DNA from 2 places in the Brevibacillus sp. HB1.1 genome. Region 2 is predicted to be linked to the other one. Evidence: riboswitches for the same ligand, from Rfam matches in the RefSeq annotation. Region 2 holds a riboswitch; the other holds the start of a gene.
The links. A riboswitch is a leader RNA that binds a small molecule or an ion and turns the genes downstream of it on or off. The one in region 2 is predicted to bind cyclic di-GMP.

Region 1: linked by a shared signal. The riboswitch ahead of HPY27_RS14750 (GNAT family N-acetyltransferase) and the one ahead of HPY27_RS14205 (methyl-accepting chemotaxis protein) in region 2 are both predicted to bind cyclic di-GMP.

What each region holds. Positions count from the first base shown of each region.
Region 1 covers NZ_JABMIV010000005.1:2,872-18,362, reverse strand. Annotated here, with positions in the region: gene HPY27_RS14760 (Crp/Fnr family transcriptional regulator) at 1-636, shown strand, start outside; gene HPY27_RS14755 (peroxiredoxin-like family protein) at 721-1,383, shown strand; cyclic di-GMP riboswitch class I at 1,557-1,640, shown strand; gene HPY27_RS14750 (GNAT family N-acetyltransferase) at 1,835-2,389, shown strand; gene HPY27_RS14745 (methyl-accepting chemotaxis protein) at 2,382-3,872, shown strand; gene HPY27_RS14740 (alpha/beta hydrolase) at 3,993-5,042, shown strand; gene HPY27_RS14735 (YiaA/YiaB family inner membrane protein) at 5,153-5,440, opposite strand; gene yhbH (sporulation protein YhbH) at 5,497-6,654, opposite strand; gene HPY27_RS14725 (PrkA family serine protein kinase) at 6,725-8,623, opposite strand; gene HPY27_RS14720 (hypothetical protein) at 8,982-9,197, shown strand; gene HPY27_RS14715 (hypothetical protein) at 9,420-9,980, opposite strand; gene HPY27_RS14710 (HAD family hydrolase) at 10,125-10,850, opposite strand; gene trmL (tRNA (uridine(34)/cytosine(34)/5-carboxymethylaminomethyluridine(34)-2'-O)-methyltransferase TrmL) at 10,876-11,346, opposite strand; gene HPY27_RS14700 (ferric reductase-like transmembrane domain-containing protein) at 11,485-12,192, shown strand; gene HPY27_RS14695 (amidase domain-containing protein) at 12,193-13,161, opposite strand; gene HPY27_RS14690 (methylated-DNA--[protein]-cysteine S-methyltransferase) at 13,287-13,823, opposite strand; gene queG (tRNA epoxyqueuosine(34) reductase QueG) at 13,850-15,001, opposite strand; gene rnhA (ribonuclease HI) at 14,998-15,432, opposite strand.
Region 2 covers NZ_JABMIV010000004.1:357,639-373,129, forward strand. Annotated here, with positions in the region: gene cshA (degradosome RNA helicase CshA) at 1-1,313, opposite strand, end outside; gene HPY27_RS14200 (transporter substrate-binding domain-containing protein) at 1,566-2,423, opposite strand; gene HPY27_RS14205 (methyl-accepting chemotaxis protein) at 2,539-4,512, opposite strand; cyclic di-GMP riboswitch class I at 4,585-4,685, opposite strand; gene HPY27_RS14210 (formate--tetrahydrofolate ligase) at 4,823-6,451, opposite strand; partial or broken gene HPY27_RS14215 (FAD-binding oxidoreductase) at 6,599-6,748, opposite strand; gene HPY27_RS14220 (leucine-rich repeat domain-containing protein) at 6,846-7,685, shown strand; gene HPY27_RS14225 (C39 family peptidase) at 7,750-8,289, opposite strand; gene HPY27_RS14230 (hypothetical protein) at 8,855-9,391, shown strand; gene HPY27_RS14235 (N-acetylmuramoyl-L-alanine amidase family protein) at 9,415-9,975, shown strand; gene HPY27_RS14240 (hypothetical protein) at 10,201-10,944, shown strand; gene HPY27_RS14245 (N-acetylmuramoyl-L-alanine amidase family protein) at 11,033-11,614, opposite strand; gene HPY27_RS14250 (hypothetical protein) at 11,869-12,216, shown strand; gene HPY27_RS14255 (FAD-binding oxidoreductase) at 12,633-13,997, opposite strand; gene HPY27_RS14260 (TRAP transporter large permease) at 14,014-15,288, opposite strand; gene HPY27_RS14265 (TRAP transporter small permease) at 15,296-15,491, opposite strand, start outside.

The DNA of each region.
Region 1 (15,491 bases), on a different contig from region 2:
TCATTATCCGAGGAAAGTTTGCGCTTAATCGATCAATTAACCTCCTTATCCCCTTTTCCCAAAAATACGTGCATTCAAACACCAGAAACTTTTTCAGAGAGCTTTTACTTTATCAAACAGGGGAAAGTACGTTTATATAAAGTAAATCGGGATGGGCGGCAGTTCACATTCGACATCCTCGGGGAAGGCAATGTGTTTGGAGAAGTGGATCTCCTCTCATTAGGTACACGGGAGATGTATATAGAAGCCATCGAAGACTGCCTCATTTGTAAAATGAGCAAAGCAAAATTTGAGAGCTACATAATCGAACATCCGCAACTGATGATGAAGATCATGAAGATCATTAGCGATAGAATGGTTTCGATCAGCCAGGCAGCCGAAAATCTTGCTCTTCTCCCTTTACAAGATCGCATTATTTCCACATTAGTAAGGCTTGCCGATCAATTTGGCACTCCTAACAGTTCGGCATTTCAACAAATTGACTTACCTCTTTCCCATCAAGAACTCGCCCATTTTGTCGGGGCATCCAGGGAAGCTGTGACGGTAGCATTACGTGCTTTAGTAAGAGAAGAACTAATTCAAACAGGCTTTAAATCCATTTCCATTCATCGGGACGAAATTTTGAAGAGAATGTAATCCAGGTTACATCTTCCCCTCCAAAAGAAAGATATCGTAAAGCTATGGCTTTTACTATTCTTTCGAAAAAGAGGGGAACAACATATGGATAAACCACATTTTCAGAGCCTGCGCGAAGAGCTAGATTTTACAACCATTCAAATAGCAGACCTCCTCACTCGTGAAGTAACAGATGCATTTACAAAATCAATCGAGGAGCTGCGGACCTCTGGACACGCAAAGGGCTTGCCGATTGGTTCGATTGCACCTGATTTCTCGTTGAACGATCACACTGGCAAGACCATTACCTTGTCGGAAAAAATCGGAAAAGGTCCCGTCGTCCTTACATTTTTCCGTGGATCATGGTGCCCCTACTGCAATTTGGAGCTGCAAGCATACCAAAAACAGATCGATACGATAACCTCTCTGGGTGCCCAATTGTTTGCCATTAGTCCACAATCTCCTGCACACTCTCTTACTATGCAAGAGAAAAACGGTCTGAGCTTTCCCGTGTTATGCGATACCAATAACCAAGTAGCAGAAAAATATAAACTCAGATTCAGACTGCCTGATTTTTCACATGATACCTACCGATCATTGGATATTGATCTCCATCGTTTTAATAGCGAAGATTCATGGACACTCCCCATACCTGCTACTTATATCCTCGACAACCAGGGCGTAATCCGTTCAGCAGGCTTAGATCCTGATTACAAAAAACGCATGGAGCCTAGTGAAGTTTTAGACATTCTGCGTACCCTAACCTAACGCTTATATAACGAAAAACCAGTTGATCACACAACTGGTTTTTTCTACGTCTATGCTTTATGAACAATTAGTTTATTTTCCCTACCAAAACTTGACAAGAATATATCTTTTGGCTTATATTTTGCATGATTATGTCTAGCAAAATTCGACACATCTTTACAATTTTTGCTAAAAAATGCAAAAGGCAAAGTCATCGAAAGGTGGCGACGCAAAACCACGGGTCTACAGTCTTTGACCATGATAGCCGGGTTGCCATCATCTTGAGACCATTTATTCGATGTTGGTAGCTTCGGTTGTTCCATTTCGATGGAACGGCCTTTTTTTGTGTTTACATTTTTGAAAGGAGGATGAAAGCACTTTCATTATCGTATCGGATGGAAAAACATAACTTTAGTGACGTCAAACATACACAACATGGTTCAATCAGAGAAAATGATGGAGTGGAGAAGTTATGTACAAACAAGTAGAAACCGTACAAGAGTTAGCACAATTTCATGAAATCAAAGAAACAGTATGGACAAGCATGGGCTTCGAGATGGAGCATGCGAAAGAAGGCTCGGCTCAGTTCCTCTTACTTGCCGAAGATGGTGAAGCAGGTGGAACATTTGAAATGACGCCCTTTTCCAAATCAAGTGCTTATATGAAATCACTTTTTCAGGATGTTGTTACAGAAGATATGAAAGTAATGGAGGTAGACAGTCTCGCTGTTTTGCCGAAATACCGTGGACAACTAGGGCAAAAAGGAATTTGCTTAATGATAGATTACGCTGAAAAGCACGGTTATACCCACGCAATCGGGGTAGCAGATCCAACTTTTTTTACGTTCATTAATAAGAAGTATCAAGTAAAGGCGACTCAGACCAAAGATATCGTCTTTTACAAAGGGGCCGATGCCATTCCGACCCTCTTCCATCTAAAAGATGTCTATGACAATAAGCACGATCCGAAATATTCCTGGTACAATTCGTCGTCATCCAACCAAGTAAAAGTCGAGGTAGGTGGGTAACATGGATAACATGGATAACATTGATCTATTGAGAAGAAGAAACAATTGGGTCGTAATCGTATTCGCAAGTATTATTACGGTAGTTCAGGTCTTAAACCTTTTTCTAGGCGTATCGTACACATTCGTTTTCACGATACTGGGTATTTTGTATGGCGTACTGGCACCTTTTACTTACATCTCTAATCGCCCGAGGTTCCGTGAAAAAGCAGCGCCCTTCATGAAGTTTTTCAACTTCGCGGTAATCGGAATTTTTATGTTCATCGTAGTTGGACTGGACCCGCATATGATCAATATCATGACCATTATGTTCTTTGTAGCAGTCATGGGGATTTATCAAGACCGACTCATCAATATTTTGACGATTGTATCGACATTGGGTATTGTCTCTTACTACTTCCTGACACAGAGAGAAACGATTTTCCATTCGACAAACAACCTTGATCTGATGTACTTCTTGCTTACCTTCTGCTTCGTCTCTGTCACGAGCATGATGCATGCTGTATTCAATAACAAGCTGCAAGAGGAAAGTGAGCAACAAAAACAAGAAGCGATTGCCTCAAAGGAATCGTTGCAACGTGTTCTGGATCAGATCAATGAATCACTCACCTCTATGCAAGACTATCAAGAGAATTTGAACAAGGTGACGGACGGTGTAAATATTCGCGCAGTCGAAACCGTCGCTTCCCTGCAAGACATTATGGAGTCCTTTACGGTTCAGACCAGCAATACCGACGAACTGCGTCGGGAAATGAGCTCGACGAATCTGCAAGTGGAGGACATGACCCGCTCTGTTACAGAGATGCATGATTACGTAGAATCGACCAAAGAAGCCACTAATGAGAGCGGCAAACGCATCGGCAACATCGGCAATGACTTTGAACGATTCATCAAGGATATCCAAGGTACGAACCAGCTGATTCAAGAGCTCAATAAAGAAACCGAATCGATTGGGAAAATCATTCAAACCATTTCCGAGATTTCTGCACAAACCAATCTGTTGGCACTCAATGCCACGATTGAAGCGTCTCGCGCAGGCGAACATGGCCGAGGATTTGCTGTCGTAGCAGATGAAGTACGCAAGCTGGCTGAATCCTCCAAGCTATCCTCTGAATCGATCTCGAACCTGCTCATGACCATTCGCGAAAAAATGAAGCTCGTATCAGATATGATTTCTGAGTCACAGACTTCTTTTGAGAAAAATAGCGAGGGCATCATTGAAGTACAAGAAATGTTCACCAATGTAGACAACTACATGCAAAACTTTGCGGATAAAACGAAAAACCTGCAAGAGTTCATTATCCATGTTCACAGTATGATTCAAGAAGTCGGCGCAAAAGTTGAAGTCAACGCAGATATTACCGACAAGAACAAAGAGAGCCTGGAAGAAGTGCTTGTTCTCGTTTCTGAACAAAAAGACGAAGTCGTTAAGGTTTCTGGCGGCTTTGAGAAAATCGAACAACAGATGCGTGGTCTCCATATGTAACCTTCCTGCAACCGCCTTTCACGGGCGGTTGTTTTCTTTTCTCATTTTGTAACCGAATGGATATATAATGTAAATATTCTGATATTTATAATCTTATACAATGAAAGGAGCACATCATTGATGGATGCACGAATCGAAACAAAAACGATTCAGACCGATCGACTGCTCGTTTCTTATCTGACAGCTGGCGTACTAGAAGGAGAACCGCTCCTCCTCATTCACGGCAATGCATCAGCCAACTTGTTCTGGGATGATACCATAGCGGCTCTATGTGACCAGTACCGTGTGTACGCACCTGATATGCGTGGCTATGGAGCAAGTGAAGCATTGCCCATCGATGCGACACGCGGTTTGCGAGACTGGTCGGATGACCTTCACTCGTTTATTCGGGCATTGGACTTGCCAACACCCGTCCATCTTGCCGGCTGGTCGTTGGGCGGTGGGATCGTGATGCAGTTTGCCATCGATCACCCGCAGGAAGTACGCTCCCTGATTCTAATCGCCCCCATGTCTCCTTACGGCTTTGGTGGAACCAAGGATATAGTTGGCACCCCGTGCTACAGCAGCTTCTCAGGCTCAGGTGGAGGAGCTGTCAACTCCGAGCTGGTCAAAAGGATAGCAGCCAAAGATATGAGTAATGAATCTCCCTCCAGTCCTCGCAATGTCATGAATCAGCTTTATTTCAATCCCCCGTTCCAGGTTGGCCCAGAGCAGGAAGATCGTTATGTGAGCGCGATAATCTCTACGAGAACGGGAGAGGGCTTTTACCCTGGTGCCTTTGAATACGTAAACGATTGGCCCGGTGTTGCTCCTGGGACGACAGGGATTACGAATGCGATTTCTCCCAAATACGTAAATTTGTCCGGTATTGTCCAGATGGAGCCGAAGTGTCCGATTTTATGGATTCGCGGTGCGGATGATGCCATTATCTCGGATCAGTCGCTTGCTGATTTCGGTACACTAGGCAAGCTTGGCTATGTCCCCGGATGGCCAGGGGAAGACGAATATCCTCCGCAGCCGATGGTCTCCCAAATTCGAGACGTGCTCGAACAATATCAGCGCGCTGGCGGTTCCTATCAGGAGATAGTCATGGAAAATGTGGGGCACTCTCCACACATTGAAAAGGCAGAGGAGTTTGTAGCGCTCATTCGAAAGACCGTCAGGGCATGAGCCTGGCGGTTTTTTTGCGATCCATTGGTTTCCTCCCCACCAAAATGGAGCGAATACCCGATGATGAACAACTTTAACATTTTCCTTGCCTAAACCATACACCATCTGGGCTATTTCGGCGTTTCTTTCTCCGCTTTCGATACCTTCAAGTTAAATTCTCTTTCCTGCTCCTCAATAATTGTTCGATCCTCTGCATTATCTCTCACTACTTTTTGCGTCAAAATCGATCCAACTGCTACCAGAAGCATACATGCGATATAATACCCCTTTTCGTGCAGCTGAAGACCTGTTGCATTGTATAAACCGATTGAAAATAGCAGTACACCTGCCCCCAATGTAAAGTATGCCAAGAAAGTGAAGGCTCCCGTGTTGCGCATCCGATGCTTTTGTGGATACATAGTAACACCCCTCACATAAGTCAACCGGACGATTTCTCGCCCGGTTGCCACTATGATTACTTCACAGCTTCCTTCTTGCCAAAGAAAGTACGCAACGCCTTGTATACCTCGCCCTTTTCCCGAATGACACAATGCATGAATTTCGGCTCTTTGATGTGGCGATACGCTGACATGAGGGTTGAATGACGATTATACTGATTCACTTCGCCATAGCCGAACATGTTGCATCTCTCCATGAGCTCTTTCACCAGCTTTACGCAGCGCTCATTGTCAGACGTGAGGTTGTCGCCGTCGGAAAAATGGAACGGGTAAATGTTGTACTGCGATGTTGGGTAGCGGCTATCGATGATCTCCAACGCCTTTTTGTAGGCAGAGGAGCAGATCGTCCCCCCACTTTCCCCTTTCGAGAAAAAGGTGTCCTCCGTTACTTCTTTCGCATCCGTATGATGGGCAATGAAGACGATCTCGACTTTTTCGTACTTGGTGCGCAGAAAACGTACCATCCAGAAGAAAAAGCTGCGGGCAATATACTTTTCAAACACGCCCATACTTCCCGACGTATCCATCATCGCAATAATGACAGCATTGGAATGAGGCTTGATGATCTCTTCCCACGTCTTAAAGCGCAGGTCATCATCGGTGATCCCCAGCTCCATATCACTGTAGCCTGCCAGCGCATTTCGGCGGATGGCCGCAATCAGCGTACGTTTTTTATCAATGTTGCCCATCAAGCCTTTTTTCCGGACATCATTGAACCGAGTCTCTTCCACGACGATTTGTTCCTCGTCTTTTTGTTGAAGGTTCGGCAGCTCCAGCTCGGCGAAAAGCATCTCCTGCAATTCTTCTACGCTGATTTCAGCCTCGTAGTAGTCTACACCTGGCTGATCACCCGCTCCCTGACCCTTTCCTGGCCCTTGCGCCGGATCGCCGTCACGGGCGACGACATCTCCTACTTTACTGTTTCCTTTACCTTGACCGCCATGTTTTCCCTTTTGGAAGTTAAAACGCAATCGGTATTCATCCAGGGAGCGAATAGGGATCTTAATAACTTCCCGACCATTCGACATGATGATGTTTTCTTCGCTGACGAGATCGGGCAGATTTTTTTTGATCGCTTCTTTCACTTTTTCCTGGTGTCGATTTTGGTCCTGGTACCCTTTGCGGTGCAGCGACCAGTCTTCCCGGGAGACAATGAACGATGATTCATCTTTCATGCCGTCTCCTCCTAGCAACTGGCGCAATCTGCGCCGAATATGACGTGCTCCTCATGTCGCCAAAGTTCTGTCATCTGTTCAACAGGCTACCCACATAGCGCAGCAGCTCATTTGCGCAAACGGGGCAATATTGATGCTCTTCGATAAGACGCTTGGTGACCTCATTAATCTTCTTGAGCTGATGCTCATCCGGCGTTTTGTTCGAGGTCGTAATTTTGACGACATCCTTTAGATCGGCAAACAGCTTCTTCTCGATAGCTTCCCGCAGGCGATCATGCGTGCTGTAGTCAAAACGCTTCCCTTTACGCGCATAGGCCGAGATACGGATGAGAATTTCTTCGCGGAAGGCCCGCTTGGCATTTTCCGAGATGCCGATTTGCTCCTCGATGGAACGCATCAGGCGCTCATCTGGATCCATCTCCTCACCTGTAACGGGGTCACGGATTTTATTCATGTTGCAATAAGCTTCCACATTGTCCAAATAGTTATCCATGAGCGTTTTTGCCGACTCTTCGTAGCTGTAGACAAACGCCTTCTGCACTTCTTTTTTCGCCAGCTCGTCGTATTCCTTGCGCGCGATAGAGATGAAGTTCATATACCTCTCCCGCTGCTCCTTGGTGATAGATGGATGCTGGTCAAAGCCTTCTTTAAGCGCCCGAAGAATATCAAGCGCATTGATGCACTCAGTGTCGCGGCGGATCAGTGCACTGGAGATACGGTTGATGACATAACGCGGATCAATACCGGACATTCCTTCATCGGCATGCTCGTTACGCAGTTCTTCCAGATCGGCTCCCTTGAAGCCTTCCACCGATTCACCGTCATACAGCCGCATCTTTTTCAGTAGATCGGCCCCTTGTTTTTTCGATTCTTTCAGGCGGGTCATAATGGAAAAGACTGCTGCTGACCGGAGCGCATGCGGTGCAATATGCACATGCCCCAAGTCGGATTGCTTGATTAATTTTGCGTATATTTTTTCTTCGTCACTGACACGCAGATTATACGGCATCGGCATGACGATAATCCGAGATTGCAGCGCCTCATTTTTCTTATTCCCAATAAAAGCCTTGTACTCCGATTCGTTTGTATGCGCAACAATCAGTTCATCTGCAGAAATGAGGGCAAAACGACCTGCCTTGAAGTTTCCTTCCTGTGTCAGCGACAGGAGATGCCACAAAAATTTCTCGTCGCATTTCAGCATTTCCTGAAACTCCATCAATCCGCGATTGGCTTTGTTCAGCTCCCCATCAAAACGATACGCACGCGGGTCGGACTCAGAGCCGTACTTCGTAATCGTCGAAAAGTCGATGCTCCCCGTCAAATCGGCAATATCCTGAGACTTCGGATCAGAAGGGCTAAATGTACCGATACCGACACGATTGGCTTCAGAAAACAAAATCCGGTGAACAGGGAAATCCTCGATGCACCCTCCATATTCGGTTTCCAACCTCATCCGGTTATAGGGTGTCAATTCTCCTTCAATCTTGATTCCCAGCTCTTCTTCCACCTCTGGACGCAGCTCGTGCGGGATAAGATGAAGTGGTTCTTCGTGCATGGGGCAGCCATCAAGTGCATAGATCGCTCCGTCTTCCGTCCGTGAATACTCTTCCAGTCCTCGTTTGAGCATCGTCACGAGCGTAGACTTACCGCCACTGACAGGCCCCATCAAGAGCAAGATGCGTTTGCGGACATCCAGACGACGCGCAGCCGAGTGGAAATATTCCTCCACTAGGCGCTCAACAGAACGATCCAGTCCGAAGATTTCCCGACTAAAAAATTGATACGAACGTGAGCCGTCCTCGTTCTCTTCAACCCCCGCACTTTTAATCATGTTGTAGACGCGTGAATGCGCCGTTTGGGCAATTTGCGGATTTTTACGTACCAGTTGCAAATATTCGGCGAATGTTCCTCTCCACATCAGGTTTTCTTCGCGGGCCCGGTGCTCAGCGATCCGTTTTAAAATGTCCATGTTCGACACTCCTCCCTCTTAAGCCCCTCTCTCTTCCCAACGACAATGTACTCTCATGTATATGTCCGCCTGCGGTCACGCATTCACGTGCAAGCCGTTTTCTCCGGTTGCCAACAGGCTCTTACAGCCTTTACATATGTGTATGCGAGACATCTGCACAAGTTTCAGCAATCTTCCCATAAAAAATCCGTCACATTGCTTTTTAACAGCTTGGAAGATTACGGAATTGTAAGGTTTACCGTGCGTAGCTGTAAGTTGATTCGATGGTTTGTAAGCCCATCTCCCCTGTAAAATACAATCATAAGCAACATACACGGAGGCCAAGACGGATTGGCGTAAAATAATAGGAGGAACGATCATGGATATTCAAGCAGAATGCATTCAAGTGAAAAAAGGACTTTATTTGACTGGCATCGCGAGCTTGGTGATTCTTGCGATATTCATTTACCAAGCAGTGACAGGGATGGAACTCGATACTGGTGAGAAACTGAGTGTATATATTGCGCTAAGTGCTTTTTTGAAGCTTGTGTATGACTATCGAAAATTGTCACTCACAAGGGCGCAACAGCTTTAATTCGTTTGCAAAGTGGGCAGGCTACGCTATAATGGGAGTAGTTTGTTTACGAAAGGAGCTGTCAAACGTGGGTACATTTATCGTAGCATTGGTCCTCGGAGCTTTTCTGTTTTTCATGCTGACAGCGGGCTACAACGAAGACAAAACCTGGAACATGTAAGAAGCATCCAGGGGAAAAAAGCAGGCTGCCTACTGTGGCAACCTGCTTTTTTTGTTTTCTTGTTATTTCTTATTCTCTTTCTTTTCTGCTTTCTTCGCTTCGATTTCAGCCTTGATTTCTTTTGTGCTCTTACCTGCTGTGTCAACGCCCCACTTGGCCGCCTTTTCTTTCAGGTTCTCGAGCTGTTCTTGCTTCTTCGCTTCTTTGGCTGCCTTTTTCTCAGCGTTTTCTGCTTTTTTTGCTACTTTTGCTTCTTTAATAGCCGCTTTTACTTCCTTCGCCGTTTTACCTGCCGTATCAACGCCCAGCTTCACAGCTTTATCATTTAGCTTGGCGAGTTGTTCTTGCTTCTTCGCTTCTTTTGCCGCTTTTTTCTCAGCGTTTTCTGCTTTCTTTGCTGCTTTTGCTTCTTGAATGGCTGCTTTTACTTCCTTATTTGTTTTATCCGTGGTTTTTACGCCCCACTTGGCAGCCTTCGCGTTCAGTTTTGCTTTGTTTTCTTCCTTTTTCTCCGCTTTGGAGTGCTTAACCGTAGCATCCGCTGCTGTATCCGCCGCAGTCACTCCAGAGATACCGCTAAACAACAAGGTAGCCATCACCAGAGACGAAACAAGTTTTTTCATGCAGATTTCCTCCTTTATTATGTAAAACGTGATCGTACACCCCTAGCCTACCTGATGATTTTGGGAAAAGTATGTGAAAAAGCAGGCTTGACCATTTTTTCAAACGGACAGCCTGCTTCTCGCCTATTCTTTCATGGCCATTTCTTAACGCGCAAACACACCGCTTTTCTCAGAAATCGCCGTAAACAGCTCTTCTAATGATCCCCGCTGATCTACCGGATACTGAGGCTCCCCACGGTCTTCCATCCAATTGGTTACCAAAAACGTCTTCATCCCCAGCTTGGATGCGACCATGTCCTCCTGCATGTGATTCCCGACCATGACACAGTCTGTCGGTTCAACCCCGAGCTTTTGGCAAATCTCATTGTAATAACCAGGATTCGGCTTCGTGAAATGCGACTCCTCGTAGACGGTGACTAGCTCGAATTCATCCGGGGACATCCCGATCCAAGCAAGGCGATGGTGAATCGCATCACGCGGGAAAACAGGATTCGTCGCTACTGCAACCCGAAATCCTTGCTCTTTGGCGGCAGTAATAATCTGCTTTGCCCATGGCGAAGGATACGTCAGGTGAGAAAGTGTCGGAAACACATCGCGATAAAACGAATCGAACAGAGGCCATATTTCCTCCCGATCCCACTCACTGTGTTCCATAAAATGTTCGATAAAAACTTGTTCGTTCGTCTTATCCGGCTCTTGGTTCATGATCATTGCCTTGGTCGCATCCCAAATCAGCGCCAACAGCTTTTCGGTATCATACTTATCTCCGACATGACGACCTACTTCAACCAAGTAACTTTTGACAAAGGGTTCTGTCTGCATCTCTAATAACGTACCGTCCAAATCAAACAGGATGGTGTTCACAGTCATAATGAATCTCTCCCTCCCAAATGCCTTACGATAGCGATGGAAAACCTAACTGACGAAGTCCCTCAAACAAGACAATAGCTGCACAATTGGACAGGTTCACAGATCGGGTCGCACCGCTCATCGGGATACGAATAGTCTGTTCCCGATATTTTTCTGTCAGCTCTTCCGGCAAACCCGTCGTCTCCTTGCCCAAGATAATGTAGTCGCCATCTCGGAAAGAAACGTCCGTATACAACTTTTCCCCCCAGGTCTCCACAAAGTAAAAGGTGCCCGCACCTTCTCCTTGTGCCGCAGCAAAGTGCTCAAAGCTCTCATGATGATGAACATTTACTGCATGCCAATAATCGAGACCAGCCCGCTTCAGGTAACGATCGTCCGTTGAAAATCCGAGCGGATGAATCAAATGCAGATGCGCTCCTGTCGCTGCACATGAACGGGCAATGTTTCCCGTATTGGCCGGAATGAGCGGCTCATGCAAAACAATATGTAACGGCATATCTGAAAATCTCCTTGTAAATTGCGAACTTGATACCTGTACACGTCCTATTATACCACCGTGCCCAGCTTCTGTAACAAATGGAGTGCCTGCTGCATCTAATCAGAAACTTTTGGCTATCGAAGGAGTGACGATTAGATGGGGACACCCCTATCATTTGTGCGAAGACTTGTCGCACATGTGAGCATCCTGAGTTTGATCCTATTAGGCGCCAGTTGGATGTGGACTGATTTTTCTTCGTTCCCCGCCCTGGAAACATGGAGTATGATTCTCGGCTATCTCTCATTTATTTTGATTGGCTGCACCTTACTGATTGGTCCATTCCAGTCCTGGCTCCCTGCTGGCAGGATGGCTGTCAGCTTGTCCATCCGCCGAGATATCGGCATATGGGCTGGGCTAACTGGACTGCTGCACGTCATTCTTGTGCTCGTCCTTTTTGAAAGTGAGCCTCGCCTGATGATCATAGATAACAACCGTTCTGAAAAGGCTGATGGATGGCTGGGTCTGTTCTTTTTCTCTTCCTCGGATCCAACCATGTGGCCATCTCCCAACTGGACCCTCACAGGCGTTGCAAACTATCTTGGGCTGCTTGCTTTTTTCATGCTACTGGCCCTGTGGCTGACGTCTTCTGCACGGGCAGAAAAATGGCTGGGTGGCTCCAGTTGGAAAAGGCTTCATCTCGCCAATCCATGGCTGTTTGTCATCGTCTTATTCCATGGCTTGATTTACATCCAATCCATTAAAGGAGAACCGCATACCTTTTCAGACATGCTCGTTTTCGCGGCAATGATTTGGATGATTCGCAGCATCTCTTTTATACGAAGAGCTTTTTTTCGCAAGCGATAATTATACCCCTCTTATATGAAAGAAGGCATAGCGCATTTTGGGCGTGTAGGCTGTGGAATCTTCATATGCCCAATAACGCATGCTGCTATCTGTCGTATGGGCATTCACTAACGGCATCTGATTCGCGTCTTTTGCGACCACGATCGTATTGTGCTGAAAACGCCCATCCCCGTTAAAATCATAACAAATGATATCACCTGGGACCAATTCGGCCGCAGAGCTTTTCGTAACCGCCCGCATAGGTGGTCCACCCGATTTCAAAAGCAAATACAAGCTATGCGCCACCGTCCAGCTATAGCTCCAAGAGGTGCCTTTTCCCGTGCGAATCCACCAACCCTTGCCCATCTCTTTCGACATCAGCATAGGGATTCCACCAGCGTGTAAACATTGCGAAATAAAATTCGTACAGTCATCCGGAAAACGAGGATATACGGGATTGGTCGTGTTCCAGTAGCGTTCCGCATACGCGACTGCATTTGTAGCGTTGTATCCTCCTGCTCCATGAACAACCAGCGTAGGTTGGTCAATGGCATCCTCGACGCCTGACACAACGATGACAGGCTCCTCCTCTTCCTCGACCACCAATTTTTGATCACCATTCGACTCCCTTGCCCCGATAATCGACCACTTTTCATTCGTTTTGAGCAACTGGAGCTGGAACAATCTTTTGTTTGCCTCTTTATACTTGGTATGCTTGATCCCCAAGGTTTTATTTTCTTGCCATTGAACCGTTATTTCCATGGTGGCATCGGTATCTACCCAGCACATGGGCGTTACTTGTCCCTGGACAGCCAACAATTTGACTCCCCGCTCCTCGATTTTCCGCTTTTCCCGGTTCAGTCGATCCCATTCTTCCTGTGCGCCAGACTCTCCTGTGCAATAAAAAGGCAGCAGCCGCTCATATCTTCCGTCCATAGATGACTGGTGAACTGCTTGAAAGTATTGCTGAACAAATTCACGCCACTCCACTTTCCCCTCCTCCTTTCCCCCTCCAGACTGCGACATAGACCCATGAACCGTTCATCTCAATGAAGAATATGTCACTCGCGGAGCATTCAGAAGAAAAAGAAAAGCTGCCCGAGCAAGCAGACAGCTTATTTGGAAGAAGCGTGAGCAAAAAGTGGACCTTCTTCTAAGGACAGCAAATATTTTTTAATGGATAAGCCACCCCCGTACCCGACCAAGGCACCATTCGAGCCAACGACACGATGGCAAGGTATAATGACAGGAATCGGATTTCGATTGTTCGCACCGCCAATGGCCCGAACAGCTTTCGCTGCTCCAATAGCCAAGGCAATATCTTTGTAAGAACGAGTTTCTCCATAGGGGATGTTCGATAGCTCATTCCATACATCCTTTTGAAAGGGAGTTCCGTACAATACGGTTGGAACATCAAACGTCTTTCGCTTGCCTGCAAAATACTCTTCTAATTGTTTTTTTGCAGACTCATTGATCGTATCGTTGCGCGTTGGAGTAATTCCTAAGAACGTTTTTTTGCACCAGCGCACCAGAGGCGCTAATCCGTCTTGTTCATTGGCAAACTGAATGTAGCACAGCCCTTCTTCTGTAGAAGCCAAGAGCAATGGTCCAATCGGTGAATCCATCATGGTATAGCCTAATTCCTTTGCCATTTTACGTCCTCCCTCTCTCGTTCAAACTAAGCCTGTGCGCGAATCATGCTCATGCCTTTTTCTATCTCTTCCACCACTTCTGGTGACGCCTCTTTTGCTTTTGCGGAAATGAGCGCTTCTTGTGCCTGCTCTCCTCCGATTTTTCCAAGTGCCCATGCAGCAGTTCCACGAATGACGGTACGGGGGTCTTCGAACAAAAGACGCTCCAAATGAGGAACAGCCGTCCGATCTTTGAAATGTGCAAGTGCTAATATGGCATTGCGCTGAATGGGCTTTTTGCCCCGCCAAGATGAAGAGGATAGACCGAACTTTTCCTTGAACTCCTTATTGCTCATCTGAAGCAGCGGAATCAATAAAGGCTTGGCAATCTCTGGATCAGGCTGAAATTCAGCATGATGGTCGTTGTCGATGCGACGATTCTTAGGACATACCGTCTGACAAGTGTCGCAACCATACAGCCGATTCCCGATTTTCCCGCGGAATTCATCGGGAATAAAATCTTTTACCTGAGTCAAATACGCAACACATCGCTGTGCATCAAGCTGTCCGCCCTGAATCAAGGCTCCGGTCGGACAAGCATCTACACATATATTACAGTCGCCACAGCCTTCTTCGATCGGTAGGTCGCTTGGCAACGGAAGATTCGTTACAAGCTCACCCAAGTACACCCATGATCCAAACTCCGGCGTTATGATGGCACAATTTTTTCCTACAAACCCAATCCCAGCTCGCTCGGCAACCGCCCGATCAGACAATGCTCCCGTGTCTACCATGGATTCGATCCGAGCTCCTGGCTCCAGCTCCATAATGAATCGAGTCAGCTTGTCCAGCTTGTCGCGCAGAACGTGATGGTAATCGGTTCCCCATGCTGCACGGCACAAGATTCCCCGATACGCACCAGGTTCTGACTTTGGTGGATTTTTTAACTTGGATGGATAGGCAAGTGCGATAGAAATCAGCGAACGTGCCCCGTCCAACAACAGTTCTGGATTCGTCCTCTTTTCTAAATCAGGCTCCTCAAATCCAGATTCATAACCCTTTTCCCGGTGTACAAGAAGCCGTTCTTTTAAGGTCGTGAATGGATCGGCACTGGCAAACCCGATCTTATCGATTCCGATTTCCTTGGCATAGTCAATGATGGACTGCTTTGTCTGCTCCCAGTACTGCAAGTCGTTCACAGCTGTTTAATCGCTCCTGTCGCCAATTCGTCGCAGCGGTTGTTCCATTTGTTGTCGGCGTGTCCTTTGACTTTTACGTACTCTACCTTGTGTGTGTCCATCAATTGCAGCAGTTCTTTCCATAAGTCCTGATTTTCCACCTGCTGGCCTTTGCTGTTTCTCCAGCCGTTTTTCAGCCAGCCTTTATACCAGCCTTGTTTGAAGCAGTTAACCAAGTATGCACTGTCGCTATATAGCGTCACCTTACATGGCTCCTTCAATGTAGAGAGCGCCTTGATGGCTGCCAACAGCTCCATTCTGTTATTCGTTGTATGCGGCTCGGCTCCGGACATTTCCTTGATGTGTTGGCCGTACATCAGTACAGCTCCCCAACCACCTGGTCCTGGATTGCCAGAACAAGCTCCGTCTGTATAAATTTCAACCTCACGCATCGTCATCGTCAGGGGTTCCCTCCTCTGTTCTCTTCTATTGTATCGAAGCTTAGTCGCTT
Region 2 (15,491 bases):
GGAGCCTCTTCTGTCAGGCGAACAGGAGTCATATCTGGTTCTTTAGTCAACAGCTTGAGTGCTGCGGATACGAGTGTTACGGAATCGACATCCTCCAGCAATTGCTCTGCCAGTGTTTTATAAGCAGACAGATCGTCTCTTCCAGATGCTTCGAGAATTTTGTCTACCGTCATCTTTTGTTGACCTTCCAAAGCCTCAGCCATCGAAGGAACCGCACGGCGCTCCATGCGACGGTTTGTTGTACGCTCAATCAGACGCAGATGGTCGATTTCACGGGAAGTCACAAACGTGATTGCCAGACCTGTTTTACCAGCACGTCCCGTTCTACCGATACGGTGAACGTAGCTCTCGGAGTCTTGTGGAATATCAAAGTTAAATACATGCGTTACACCGCTGATGTCCAAGCCACGTGCAGCCACGTCAGTCGCTACCAGTACTTCGATCGTACCTTCCTTGAACTTGCGGAGCACGCTGTCGCGTTTCGCTTGGTTCAAGTCACCATGGATACCTTCTGCACCATAACCGCGCTTGGTCAGGGCTTCGGACAGCTCATCAACTCTGCGCTTGGTTCTACCAAAAATAATAGCCAACTCAGGGGAGTGAATATCCAGCAAACGGCACAGTACATCGAACTTCTGCTTTTCAGCTACTTCCATGTATTCCTGTGCAATGTTTGGCACGGTTACTTCTTTTGCTTTCACTTGAATAATGGTTGGTTCGTTCATGAACTGTTGTGCAATTTCTTGGATCGCTCTCGGCATCGTAGCAGAGAACAACAGGGTTTGACGATTGTCTGGAACCTCTTTCAAGATTTCCTTGATGTCGTCGATGAAACCCATGTTCAGCATTTCATCCGCTTCGTCCAAAATAACAACCTCAATGGCATCCAGACGAATGGTTTTTCTTCTCATGTGGTCCATGAAACGACCAGGTGTTGCTACGATGATTTGTGGACGTTTTTTCAACGCTTTGATTTGACGAGTGATGTCTTGACCACCATAGATTGGCAGTGCAGAGATGTTTTTAAATTGGGCAATTTTATTAATCTCTTCTGCAACCTGAACAGCCAGCTCACGTGTTGGAGTCAAAACAACCCCTTGAATATTTCCGCTTGTTTCATCCAAGCGTTCAATCAATGGAATACCGAATGCAGCTGTTTTACCAGTACCTGTTTGTGCCTGACCGATCAGGTCACGACCTTGCAGTGCTACAGGAACCGTTTGATCCTGAATCGCTGTAGCCTCTTCGAAGCCCATGTTGCTCAACGCTCTAACAATGGAGTGATGTAAGCCAAAATCATTAAAAGTCGCCAATGAATGTCAGTCTCCTTTATCAATACCTTCATCTATAAAATTCTCAAAAAAAAGGGCACTATTCCTTACGATCCGGAACATGCCCTTTTATCCCCGATTGTACGTAGCACCCTAAAGAACATAGCTGTAATCGTACCATGCAATGACTGAAAAAGCAAACTGCATATATACCCAAATTGCCTGATTTTGTGATGCTACCGTTTTTAAAAATAACAAAGCAGCCTAAGATCAGGCTGCTTGTCTGTTATCGGATTATTTTACCCATTTGTTGTAAAGCTCATCGAACTTGCCTTGCAGTTTCATCTCGTCCATCCACAGATCCAGGTAGTTAGCGAAGATGGTGTCTCCACGATGGATCATGTACGCTTTTTCACTCTTCGTGAACGGGTTGTCGGTCAGAGCTGGATACAGGCGGGAATCTGCTTTAGAATACACAATTGCTTCCAGCGTATCTGTGATCATCACATCGTACTTACCACTCGCTACCAGACCAGGAATGTCGAGGTTGTTTTGTTCAACTGTTACAGTTGCTTTTGTCAGATGCTCACGAACGAATTTTTCGTTGGTGCCACCTGGATTCACACCAATGCGCACCTCTGGCTTGTTGATGTCTGCTACACTCTTGTACTTGTCCTTGTCTTCTTTGCGGATGAGTGGAGCTTTACCGAACTGAATGTAAGGATCGCTCATGTGCGCTTTTTTCTGACGGTCTGTGTTGCGCGTAACGCCTCCGACAGCAATATCGAATTTATTTGCCAAGAGATCGTTCATCAGTGTTGGCCAAGATGTTTGGACAAAACGCGCCTCTACTCCCAGGCTTTTTGCGAATTCTTTCATCGCATCGATATCGTAACCTTCGAATTCGTTCGTTTTTGGATTCAAATATGTAAATGGTTTGTAGTCACCTGGAGTACCTACGAGGATATAGCCTCTCGCAATGATTTCGTCCAAACGAGACTCAAACTTCTTCGTTTGCGGTTTTTTAGCAGCTTCAGCAGCTACGGTTGGCACAGGCTTAACCGCCGTTGCGGCAAAAGCACCTGTTCCACCTGTCATGAGCATAGTTGCAGCGAGTGTGCTCGCCAAGATTGTTTTTGTAAATTTTTTCATCTGGTTTCTCCTCCTGTTAAACGGTATGAATTTAGTTATCAGAAACAAACTCCATCATCCCCTATTGGCATCCCCCCTTTCAAAGAAGAGGACTTACAACCTGTCGAGCCGCCTCTTACACAGTAAACCTACCAATTCCTTGCTGTAATTCTTCTGCCACTGCGTTCAAACGCTCGACAGACTGGCCAATTTCCTGGATGGCTTGAAGTTGCTCTTCGGTCGCCCTTGCCACTGTTTGCGCGTCGAGTGAAGCATGTTTTGCAATGTTATGCATTTCATCTACAGAAGCACTCACCTGTTGGGAGCCCGCTGACATTTGCTCAGATGCTGCGGATACTTCCAAAATGTGCGCAGCAACGTTACGGGAAGATTCCAAAATATGCCCGAAGATTTCGCGAACCTCTTCGACCAGTTGAATACCTTGCTGAGCGTTTTGGTTGCCCGCGGTCATGACTTCTACCGCGTGACGAGTATCCTGCTGGATTTCTCCGATCAGCATTGCGATTTTGGATGCGGATTCTTCGGATTGATTCGCCAGTTTTTTCACCTCTCCGGCAACCACGGCAAACCCACGTCCATGCTCGCCGGCACGTGCTGCCTCAATCGAAGCGTTCAAGGCAAGCAAATTGATTTGCGAGGTTAACTGACTGATCGTATCGAGAATGCCTTCGATTTCTTTGGAACGATTGTTGAGCTGCTCGATGGCTACTGTCGCCTTCGATGTTCCCTCGCCAATGCTTCCCATCTGGCGAACTGCCTGCTCTACCACAGCAGTTCCTTGCTCTGCCTGCTCTGTTGCTACCTGGGCAGCCTCTGAAACATGTGCAGACGTCTCCGCGATTTTCACGATGCCTGCTGCCATGTCATTCATTGACAACGCGACATCCTGCGAGCTGGTGGCCTGCGCCTCTGCTCCTTCAGAAATCTGTGCAATAGACAAACCGATTTGGTTGATGTTTTCCGTCGCTTGTTTAATACCTTCAGATACTTCCTGACTAAAACGCTGTACTTGATCAGACGACAGAGATACGTCTTCGATCAAATTTTTCAAGTGCGATACCGTCTGGTTAAAGTCACGTGACAGAACTGCAATCTCGTCTTTTCCCTCAACCGTTACTGTCTCTTTCAAGTTCCCCTGCGCCACTACATTTACTGCGTGATTCAGACGCTCAATTGGTTTCACCATGCGTACAGCCAAGAAATAAACGAGGACAACCCCAATCGCCAACACGATGAGGGAAATCACCATCAATCGGACTGACAATTGATCGACAGGCGCATGCAGCTCCGCTACGGGTGCAGTGATGTATAGGCCCCAGTTCAAACTGGTAGGAGCATAGGAAGCAAATCGCTCTACATTCTCGTATTTGTATTGGGCGATTCCATGATTCCCTTGTTTGATATCTTCAAAAGCTGTCTGAAGCTCAAGAATACCCATGTCGAGAATCGATTCCTTCAGAATGTACTCGCTTTTCGGATGATAAATAAATGTTCCTGTTTTGCTTACTAAAAAGGCGTAACCAGCTTGGCCAAATTTCTCTTCGGACACCTTTTTTTGGATTTCATTGATAGGAATAGTAGAACCGATATAACCGTATTGACGATTGTCCTTCATCAATGGAACGACAAGAGTCACGATGTTATTCCCTGTTCGCTTTGAAATGACTGGCTCGGAGACAACAACCTTCCCTTCCCCTTTGCTGGCTTCCTTAATATGCGGACGATCCGAGATGTCAGTCACTTCTCCCTTGAAATTGATTACTTTCTTACCGCTTAAGTCATGCGAAAAGAAGAACGTCTCAAACTCGGGATTTTCCTTTTGAGCTTCTTGAATAAGTTTCAGGTCCTGTTCGACATTTTGATCAGCCGACATCAGCCCTCCCACCGCATCTACAATACTAATTTTTTCTTGAAAGAAACCATCGATACGTATCGAGAGATTGCTAGCTGACAACTCAGCTTCTTTGTCCAAACTGTCTGCCAAAAGATTGGAAGCACTCCAATAGCTTGCACCGCAAACCGTACCCAAACTAATAACCAACAGCAGGCACAAAACGATAATTAGCTTATTCTTCAAACTATTTTTCATACCGATTCACTTCTCCCTTCTGTTTTTTCAACAAAAAAAAGACTGCCCACCGACAGCCCATCATGACTACGGTATGGCAACCCGGCTGTCCTAGCTGCGAAAGTCATTTGACTTTCGTCCTTAGACCCGTGGCTTTGCGTCCCTGCCTTTCAACAGGTTTGCCTTTGTCATTCCTTGTTGTTTTTTCAGTTAAAGTCCACTTTTTTTCAATCTCACCTTTCATTTCCCATAACTTTTCGCTAATAAACCTCAAAATGGAAAAAAAGCTGACAACCTTTTACAGTTGTCAGCTTTTTGTCAAACTTTTTGATTAGCTTAATCCGATCACTTGCCCATCCTCGTCTACATATAACGATTCCGCAGCCGGCTTTTTCGGGAGGCCTGGCATTGTAACCAAGCTTCCGGTCAATGCGACGATAAAACCAGCTCCTGCTGATATGCGCACTTCGCTCACTTGGATTGTGAAGTCAACAGGTGCCCCCAATAGATCAGCGCGGTCCGTAAAGGAGTACGGTGTTTTCGCCATGCACACAGGCAGATGGGACATGCCCATTTCTTCTACCTTTTGCATTGTTTTCAATGCCAGCGGCGAAAAGACAACCCCTGATCCACGGTATACTTCTTTCACGACAGTCTCAATCTTGTCTTTAATGCTGAGGTCTTCCTCATACAAGAATCGGAAGGACGAAGGTCGCTCTGCTGCACGCGTCACTTTTTCAGCCAGCTCGACACCGCCAGCTCCTCCTTCTGCCCATACTTTGGAGAGTGCTGCTTCAGCTCCGGCGGCTTGGCATAGCGCAATGACGGCATCAATCTCTGCTTGGGTATCTGTCGCAAAATGATTGATGGCCACCACTGCTGGCACACCGAACTTCTGGAGGTTTTCCAGATGGCGCTTGACGTTTTCGAAGCCTTTTTCCAGAGCAGACAAGTTCTCCACTGCCAGGTCAGGTACTTTTACCCCGCCGTTGAATTTCAAGGAGCGAACCGTAATGACCACGACAGCAGCCGATGGAGTCAGGCCTGCTTTTCTGCACTTGATGTCAAAAAACTTCTCCGCTCCCAGATCAGCACCAAAGCCCGCCTCTGTTACGACGTAATCCGCCAGCTTCAAGGCCATCTTGGTTCCGATCACGCTGCTACACCCATGCGCGATATTTGCAAAAGGTCCGCCGTGAATAATGACCGGAGTTCCCTCGATTGTCTGTACGAGATTGGGCTTAATCGCTTCCTTCAAGAGAACGCACATCGCATCGACCGCGTTGATTTCTTCTGCCCGTACAGGCTGATCATCGAAATCGTAGCCAATAATGATATGGTTCAACCGTTCGCGCAAGTCTGCCAGATTCTCACTCAAGCATAAAATCGCCATGATTTCTGACGCGGTCGTAATCATGAAGCCATCCTCACGCGTCATCCCATTGCCGTCACCCAGACCAACAACGATGTTACGCAATGCGCGGTCGTTCATGTCCATTGCCCGTTTCCATACGATTTTCTTTGGATTGAGCCCGCGCGGATTGCCATGGAAAATATGATTGTCGATCATCGCTGCCAACAAGTTATGTGCAGCTGTAATCGCATGAATGTCCCCTGTAAAATGCAGGTTAATTTCATCAGCCGGGAGAATTTGTGCTTGGCCACTTCCCGTTGCGCCTCCTTTGATCCCCATGCAAGGACCCAAGGACGGCTCGCGAAGCGCTGCCATTGTTTTCTTCCCGAGATAATTTAATGATTGTGACAGACCAATCGTCGTGAGCGTCTTCCCTGCTCCCGCCGGATTTGGGTTCATCGCTGTAACAAGAATCAGTTTGCCATCAGGGCGATCCTTCACTTGTTCCCATAGTTCATCTGATAGTTTGGCCTTATACTTTCCGTATAGCTCCAAATGCTGTTCTTCGATACCTGCACTCTTGGCAATTTCAACAATAGACTTCATACTTGCCTCCCTGCCACACCAGAATGTAATGCACCAGTTACCAATCTTCTACATTCTGCATTTTTCCTTTTTCTCCTCTCCTCTTCGACACATTACGCAAAAGAAAAAGCCCACATTCCGACAAACGTTCAGAATGCAGGCTCTCTGTTATTTCCCGAAAATTTTTCCCGGATTCAAAATACCGTTCGGGTCCATCACTTGTTTCATAGCTTGCATGACGTCCAGTGCTTCTCCGTGTTCCTTGCGCTGGTATTTGATTTTCCCGACACCCACACCATGTTCTCCGGTGCAGGCTCCTAGAATAAAAAAAGCGAGAAACCAATTTATGGAATCTAACGTCATACAGTTAATGACAGGATAGCCACTAGGATGTCCTGAAAAATGGGGGATGAATTTGAAAAAGCTTATAACTCTTTTGATCATTTTAGGTGTACTAACTGGATGCGAAGCCAACGAAACGAATTTGAATGAATTGCCGAAAGAACAATCCCAAGCGGAGAGTGTCTCCCCGTTATTATTAGAATCTTTATCTAAATCACTGAATAAGCAAAAGCAGGACATCAAAATGGAGGATTTATTCAATATCGAAGAACTCACATTAGATATAGATAATGTTCCTCTGGAACAAAGAGATGCACCGATTGATTTATCTGTCCTATCTAAAATGAAAAACCTTAAAACGCTATCTTTGAATAGAATCAATGTTAAAGATTATCTATTTCTAAAGGATTTAAGTGAACTAGAATATCTTTCAATCGCTGGTTTTCAGGAAGCTCAGTTACCTGTTTTAAATAACAGTAAACTAATAAGCCTCTCACTGAATGAGGGAGATTTATCAGATTTGAAAATGCTTGAGAATAGTAAATCTCTTCAGCACTTAACCATTCGAAATAATAAAATAACAGCTTTATCATCAATTAAACTACCCCATCTTACTTTCTTAGATGTATCAAATAATCCTATTAATTCGATGAATTTTGTAAAAGAACTACCGAATTTGGAACGTTTACAAATGATGAATGCTCCCATCACAGACATTACATCTATACAGTCTGTAACTAAATTAAATTATTTAGATATAAGAGGCACAAAGGTAACTTCTATAAAACCGTTACTCAGTCTTGATGAATTATCAATTCTGCTAGTTGATCGAAAAAGCATTAGCGACTTAGCTTTGCTGAAAAAAGAAATCAAAGTCGCTGAAAATGGCAATGAAATTAATGATGGAAATTAAGTTTTAAAAAGAGGCTGCCGAGGAAGTCGGCAGCCTCAACCTCTCTTAGACAAGGGAGGTTTCTTTATTTCGTGTAATAGTTGTAGTATTCAAATTCGCCACGTTGATCGATTACATCTTGAAGGTTTTTATTCTTTGAATTACCAGGATCATGAACGAGGAACATAGATGGTGTAATCAGCTCGAATCTCGGGAAGCCATCTACAACTTCTATAAGACCCGAAAATCCTCTGATTGCAACTGTATGATTAGGAACACGTACCATAAGCGGAATATCTTTGTTAATCACACAATCCATCATATCCTTTTTCAACTTTTCGAAGGTTCCGGTGAATTTCCCGCTGTATTTGTGACCATATTTTTTTTGTGCTACAGCCCAATCAAATGGACAATCAGCTCTTCCATTCACTGCTTTTAGCTGTTGCTGCAAGATCTCGGGATCGACTTTATTACCATAGAAAGCGAAAATCATAGCGGCGGATGTAATTACACACCCTTCAACTCTCATCGTATTACCGCAAGAAGTGTAGTTAGAACTCCATTTTTCATCAGCTTGACTCCAATACTGCATATCAAATACTTTTGAATATTGCTTAACTGCCATTTCATTTCCCCCTAATTTTTTGTAAGCAACTATGAATTTGAGTGTCATTGTTGCTTTCATCAATAAAGGAGAAAAATAGAGACCAAATACAACCAGTCTTTGAAAATTATTATAGAGCGGTGTACATGAAAAAGATCTAGTTAGACTTGCTCTAACTGGATATGCGAAATGTCATGAAGAAACCCTATCTGAGACTATCTTTTTCTGAAGAACTTCCAAATACTTTCGCTTATATTTATTTACCCCTTGTTGTGAAATGCCTAATTGCTGTGAACTCTATTATTAATTCATCATTCATAATTTTCACCGTCCCAACATACTAGGTAAATACAACAGGGAAAAAGCAACTATATTTCCATAAAAAATTACATTTTTAATCTCATTCTGGAAAAACGAGGAACGATAGTACGATTGATTGACCTGATTTTTTTGATTTGTGTTATAGAAGCCATCACTTTTCCAACTTATGGATTATATAAATTATGGTAAATTTGGCGTATGGTGGTTATGCATTTGGGTTCATCTTCTCTTCAATAACATAGATGGAATCATTGGAGGTTTAGAAATGAAAAAGAGATTAGTTCTGAGCATGTTTATCCTAATGGCTTTAGGAATGGTAGCTTGTTCTAATGACAGTAACGTAAAAACGTCTCAAGCTGAGATTGAAAAGTTACAAGCTGAAATAGCCCAATTAAAAAACACAAATAAAGAACTTGAAGCCTCTTTGGTTAAGGAAAAACAAAAAAACGAAACTAACGCTCAAATCTACCAAATTCGAGATATCGTTGATCTACAGATAAGAGAAATGTTTCGAGCCATGATGAAAGGTGAGACTGAAAAAGTTAAACAATTTATTTCCAAAGAAGCTGCTGTAGAAGGAAAGCAATTTGTTTATAAAGCGAATAACGAGGTTATAAGTATTCCGTTCGTAACCGAAGGAAGCACTTTTCGTCAAAGGTCATTCGATATATATAAGGATGGACGCTTTATTACAAATTACGAAGTTTGGATAAACGATGAGACGTACTCTGGAACGCTGGAACTAATGTTCACAAAAGAAGATAAAGAATGGAAACTGAGTAGCCTGCAAGGGGATAGATAAATAATTTTTTTGAATTGAAGTTTTTGGTCGACCCAGGTCATGGCGGTTCAGACGTTGGAGCAATCGGCACTTTGAATGGCGAAGATGTTTACGAGAAAGACTTAGCCCTGTTGTTTGGACAGGCTGTTGCTGAGACCCTCGAAGATTTCGGCGCAACGGTTTACTTGACGCGGGATGATGATAGCAAGGTATCAATTGATGATCGCTGGAAACTGGGACAACAGAAAGATGTGGATGGTGTCATTAGCGTTCACTTTAATTCAGCAGGTTCCACAGCTAAGGGAACAGAATCCATCTATGCTGGAAACCGTTCGCAAGACAAAGGCTTTGCGCAAACCATTCAGCGAGAAGTGGTCAATTCCCTTGGTACACGAGACAGGGGAGTACTTAAAGATTCGGATACACCACGTGGATCACTAGGTGTTCTCCGTTATCCTTCTGGCGGTAACTACCCACGAGCACTGATTGAGGTTGAGTTCATTACTAATGAATCAGCCTTGGAAGACCTCGGTCCAACGTTGGATGAAGCAGCTGAAGATTTTGCTCGTGGTGTCCGTCGTGCAATGCTTGATTATTTCCAATAAAAGCAGCCAATTGATGTTTTGAAAAAGCCCTCAGATTTGAGGGTTTTTTTCGCATAAGAATAAGTATCATCATGCTCCCTGAGCCGCCTACAGGGGCTTCTCAAGGCTTCCTAGGCTCTTCCTTCTTCTCTGCGTTAGGGGGCAGAGGGAAACCTTTTTATGGAAATACACGTCTTATATTTGTCTTCATAATCACGCGTTTATTAAAAGAGGAGTTGATCGATTGTGCACACGATAAAATTTAGGGTGTATCTTTCTTTACTCACGTTGCTTTGTTTATCTCTCTTTGGATGCAATGAGAGAGTCATAGATCATCCAAATGGTTATGTTACATTTGTCGAAGAGAATCCTACGAATCTATTTGAAGATCAGTCCAATTTAGCTGAAATTCGTAGTCCAAAAAACTTTTCAGTCATTGAAGACAAAGTAATGACTATCCATTTTTATGGAGTGCCTGATTACTCCTACAACGTAACAGTACAAGACGATCTGAGTAATATATTGTTTCAGGAAGAAATAAAACCACAGGGTAAAATATTCCAATACATGAGAGAAATCACACTAGAAAAAATTCCCTCAACCTTGCATGGGAAAGTAATTGTATCTGCTAGGGTATCTTCTGAGGAAGCTAAAAATGCCTGGCATACAGAGCATGAAATAGCCTTTAAAACTAATAGTAACGACTGGCTAACCATAGATACCCCTGTTCCCTATACGAACATGCTGGTTGGTGAAGAGTTAGAAATTTCGGGAAGAGTGGGACATCCTGATACATTATCTTATTCTGTGAACGATGGTGTCCAAGATCTGATAACGGGTACGATCAAAGTAAATCAAGATGGAACTTTCCAAACTCGCATTCCGATAAATCAGTTACCTACTAATCACCTAAGTAAAGCTACATTGGCAATAGAAGATGCACAGAAAAATTTTGTCCTTCTTGATTTCTTTATTCGAGAAAAGCCATGAGGTTTGAAAAGGACTGTTTATTAAAAAGAGAAGCCCCTGGGGAGATCCTCCAGGGGCTTCTCTGATGCTATATTCTTTCTAGCATTTTTTATTCAAAATAATCTCGGATACCACGGTAGATACCGCCGGCCATGTCAATTTTGTTGTCGTAGTCAGCAATAAACGCATCGTCATCTGGATTGGACATGAAACCCAATTCAAGCAATGTTGCCGGCATATCAGTATCCCGCAGTACTTGGAAGTTGTCCTTTCTAATTCCTGTACTTCCCCATGTATCGAGGCCGGTATAATCTACGATTCTTGGAAGAATAGCTTCCGCTAGTGCTTTATCCTCGGATTTATAATAGTGTGCCGAGAGACCATTAGCGCTTGTATTGGTGCTACTGTTATGGTGGAGGGAAACAAAGATATCAGCGCCCCATTTATTTGCCATTTTGGCACGTTCATCTAAGCAAACTGGATCATCCGTTGTACGGCTCATCTTAACATTTGCACCAGCCTCTTCCAGGTACTCTACCAGGACTTCAGCGATTGAAAGGGCAGAACTTTTTTCATTTCCAGATTTTTTGCCAGAAGTACCTACAGCGTAAGTGCCACAACGATTTTTACCTTCAGAAGCTGTACCACCATGACCTGGATCAACGAAAATCTTTTTTCCACGCAAGCTCATATTTATTTCCCCTATCTAAATGTAATAAGCGACTTTGTTTGACCGGTCAATTTGTCGCTTTCATACATAAAGGAAAAAAACGAGGCCCTTTTACAACCAATGCCAAAAAAAATTTCTAATGTGATACGAAAACGTGATGAAATGACGTTTTATTATGTTTCTTAAGTAATCCATCCGAAAAAAGATGGAATATTTTATGAAAATCAGTTGTTTTTTACCTTCTTTTTTACCTATAAGGTAGGACGGTGAAAAGCATGAACGATGAGTTATTAATAGAGAAGTGTAGAGGAGTTTTAAGAAGGATCGCTTGGCGATTGCAGTATCAAGCAAAGAAGATTTCCACCCGAGAGCTTCCGATCATAGAAAATGCCTGTGGGCAGAATCAAATGTCTTCTGTAGATGCTAAGTTGCATGTAGAAGAAATGTTGAATTCCCTTCCAGCTAAAGCAAGATTCATTATTGAGCAAGTAGTGATTCATGGCGTTCCAGAAGAAATAGTCGCACAGCATTTGGGTATATCTCAACAAGGAGTAAATAAATGCAAAAGGAAATATTTAGCGTTAATTCGGAAAAAATTAGAATCTGACTCGGCAAGAAGTTAAGTCGTAGGCCCTCCATAATGGTCTTACGCCTGTCAAGCAGACAGAACTAAAAAAGCCTAAGCAGCCAGTGTGATTCGGTATTCTACCTGCGCCTTTAGATAATCCCTTTCTTCCTCCACGGTAGCAAACTTGGTTCTTGGACGCCCAATAAAAGGGTTGTCATCAGAGTGATTTTTCCCTCGTTGATCCCCACCCCCTTCGCCACTGTTCATCTTTCTGACCCACTGCTTAACTTAGGTATTGCCAGGTATTCCCAATTCCTTCGCTATCGTTTGAATGTTTGACCTTTTTTAGCCATGATAAAATCCCCTCCAAGTAGAGTGTACCACCCACCGTTAGTGGGGCGGGCTTTTAACACTACCTACTCAAAGGGGATATTACCAATTCCGACAAACGTTCAGAATGCAGGCTCTCTGTTATTTCCCGAAAATTTTTCCCGGATTCAAAATACCGTTCGGGTCCATCACTTGTCTCATAGCTTGCATGACATCCAGTGCTTCTCCGTGTTCCTTGCGCTGGTATTTGATTTTTCCCACACCCACACCATGTTCTCCGGTGCAGGTTCCTCCTCGACTCAATGCGTATTCCACCAGATGGGCATTTACTTCCTCAGCACGCGCCACTTCTTCGGGGTCATTCAGGTCGATCATCAGGATCGCGTGATAGTTCCCATCCCCGACATGCCCTGCAATCGCTCCATCCAGCCCAGCGCGATCAATGGTTTGCCGTGCGTCCACAACTGCTCCTGCGAGCTCGGAAATCGGCAAGCAAACATCTGTCACCATCAGCTTTTTCCCAGGTGATTTGTGCAGGAAGGCATACGCCAGGTTATGACGAGCATCCCAGAGCTGTGTCCGCGCCTTCGAATCTGTCTCAAAAAGAAACTGCGTGCAGCCATGTCCATCGGCGATGTTCTGCGCAAAGTCGATATCATACGCGAGCCCTTGTTCACTGCCATGGAACTCGATAAACAGCGTCGGTGCTTCCGGGTAGCTCGTTTCTTTGTACAGATTCACTTGTTGGATAGAACGTTCATCAACCAGCTCGATTCGCGCTACTTGAATACCCGCTCCGAGAATATCCACAACGGTATCGACGGCATCCTGAACAGAAGGGAAGCTGGCGCGCGCCGCCGTTGTCGCCTCAGGGATACCGTAGACACGCAAGGTCAGCTCTGTGAATACACCGAGCGTTCCCTCCGACCCGACAAACAGCCCCGTAAGATGGTAGCCTGAGGAGGATTTTGCTGTCATACTCCCTGTACGGATCATGCGTCCATCCGCCGTCACCACTTCCAGATCGCGCACTTGATCACGCATCACGCCATAGCGGACAGAGGTTGTTCCACTGGCGTTTGTAGCCGCCATCCCACCCAAAGTCGCGTCCGCTCCAGGATCGACGGAGAAAAACAATCCGTGCTTTTTCAATTCTTTATTGAGCTGGGTACGCGTCACACCGGGCTGGACTCTTACGAGGAAATCCTTCGGTCGCACCTCCAGCACTTCGTTCATCAAGGAAAAATCCATACTAATACCGCCCGCATAAGGAATCGCGTGGCCTTCCAGACTGGTCCCCATGCCAAACGGCGTTACCGCAATGCGCTTTTCGTTGGCCAGCTTCATGACGTGACTGACTTCCTCTGCCGTCTGCGGAAACACGACCACTTCCGGAAGATGCGGGGTATGGTACGATTCATCATGGCTGTGGTGCTCCAGTACTGTGGGGTTGGTCGATACTCGTTCTTCCCCCAGCAGTCCCACTAACGCTTGCTTGTAATCCACGTTGGTTCCCCCTCCGTTACTTGCTCAAGTTAACAAGGAATAAGCTGATTTCAGGAATGTAAGTGATGAGCATCAAGTCGACGATCATGATGACCAAAAACGGGATCACCGCTCGCTCAATCTCCGTATTCTGGAGCTTCGCAATATTTCCTGCTACCAACAAATTGATCCCAACCGGTGGAGTCAGCATACCAATCGCAGAGTTGACGACCATGATCACCCCGAATAGCACCGGATCAATGCCCAAAGAATTCGTGATCGGCAGCAGGATCGGTGTCAGGAGAATGATCGTAACCGCCGTTTCCATAAACGTCCCCAAAATGAGCAGCAAGATGTTAATAATGAGCAACGTGATGATCGTACTATCGGTAATCCCCAGCATGAATTGTGCAATTTCCTGCGGGATGTTTTCCCTCGTCATCAGGTAGCCAAATGCATTGGCGGTAGCGATAATCAGCATGATGACCGCTGTCATGCTGGCAGAGCCCGCGAATATTTCCCCTAAGTCCTTCCACTTGATCTCCCGGTAGACGAAAAGACCGACGACCAGACCGTAAATCACGGCTACCACTGCCGCTTCTGTCGGAGTAAAGATAGCTCCGTATATACCACCAAGAATAATGATCGGCATGAGTATCGCCAAAATGGCGTCCTTGAATGCCTCCCATATCTCTTTGGGCGTATGCTTCTCTCCGCCACCCCAGCCGTTTTTCTTACTGATCCAATACGAGTACAGGATCAACGAAATCGCTACGAGAATGCCCGGCCCGATCCCGGCAATAAACAAGTCGCTAATCGAAGCACTCGCTGCTACCCCATATAAAACCATCGGCACACTCGGAGGGATCATGACACCGATCGTTCCACCTGTTGCATGCAAGGCCGCAGAAAACCGGACATCATACCCTTTTTTGACCATGTGCGGGATCAAAATTCCCCCTACTGCTGCTGTTGTCGCGGCAGAAGAACCCGATATCGCTGCAAAAAAGGTACACCCCATAACCGCCACGATTGCCAATCCTCCAGGCAGATTTCCGACAATCGTATTCGCAAAACGAATCAGCCTAGCCGAGATTCCGCCTGTTTCCATCAATTTTCCTGCCAAGAGGAAGAACGGGATCGCCATCAGCGGGAAGGAATCTGTCCCGTTGAACATTTTTTGAATGACAACCAGAAGAGGGATGTTTCCCTCCAGCATAAACACGACAACGACAGATAACCCCAGTGCCACCCCAATCGGTACGTTCAGGATCAGGAGCACCAACAGTGTTACAAACAAAATCGTACCCACAATCTGGTCACTCCTTCCCGGTAATGTCTTTCCATGTCACATGGATCACGTTCATGATGAGTAAGGCACCGCTGATCGGAATCACCATGTATACATACCCCATGGGAACGAGCAGAGTGGGTGAGGTTTGTGTCATGCTTCTCGCAGATAACAAGTAGCCTTGCTGAACCATGACGAGAAAGAAGACGAGACTACACAAAGCG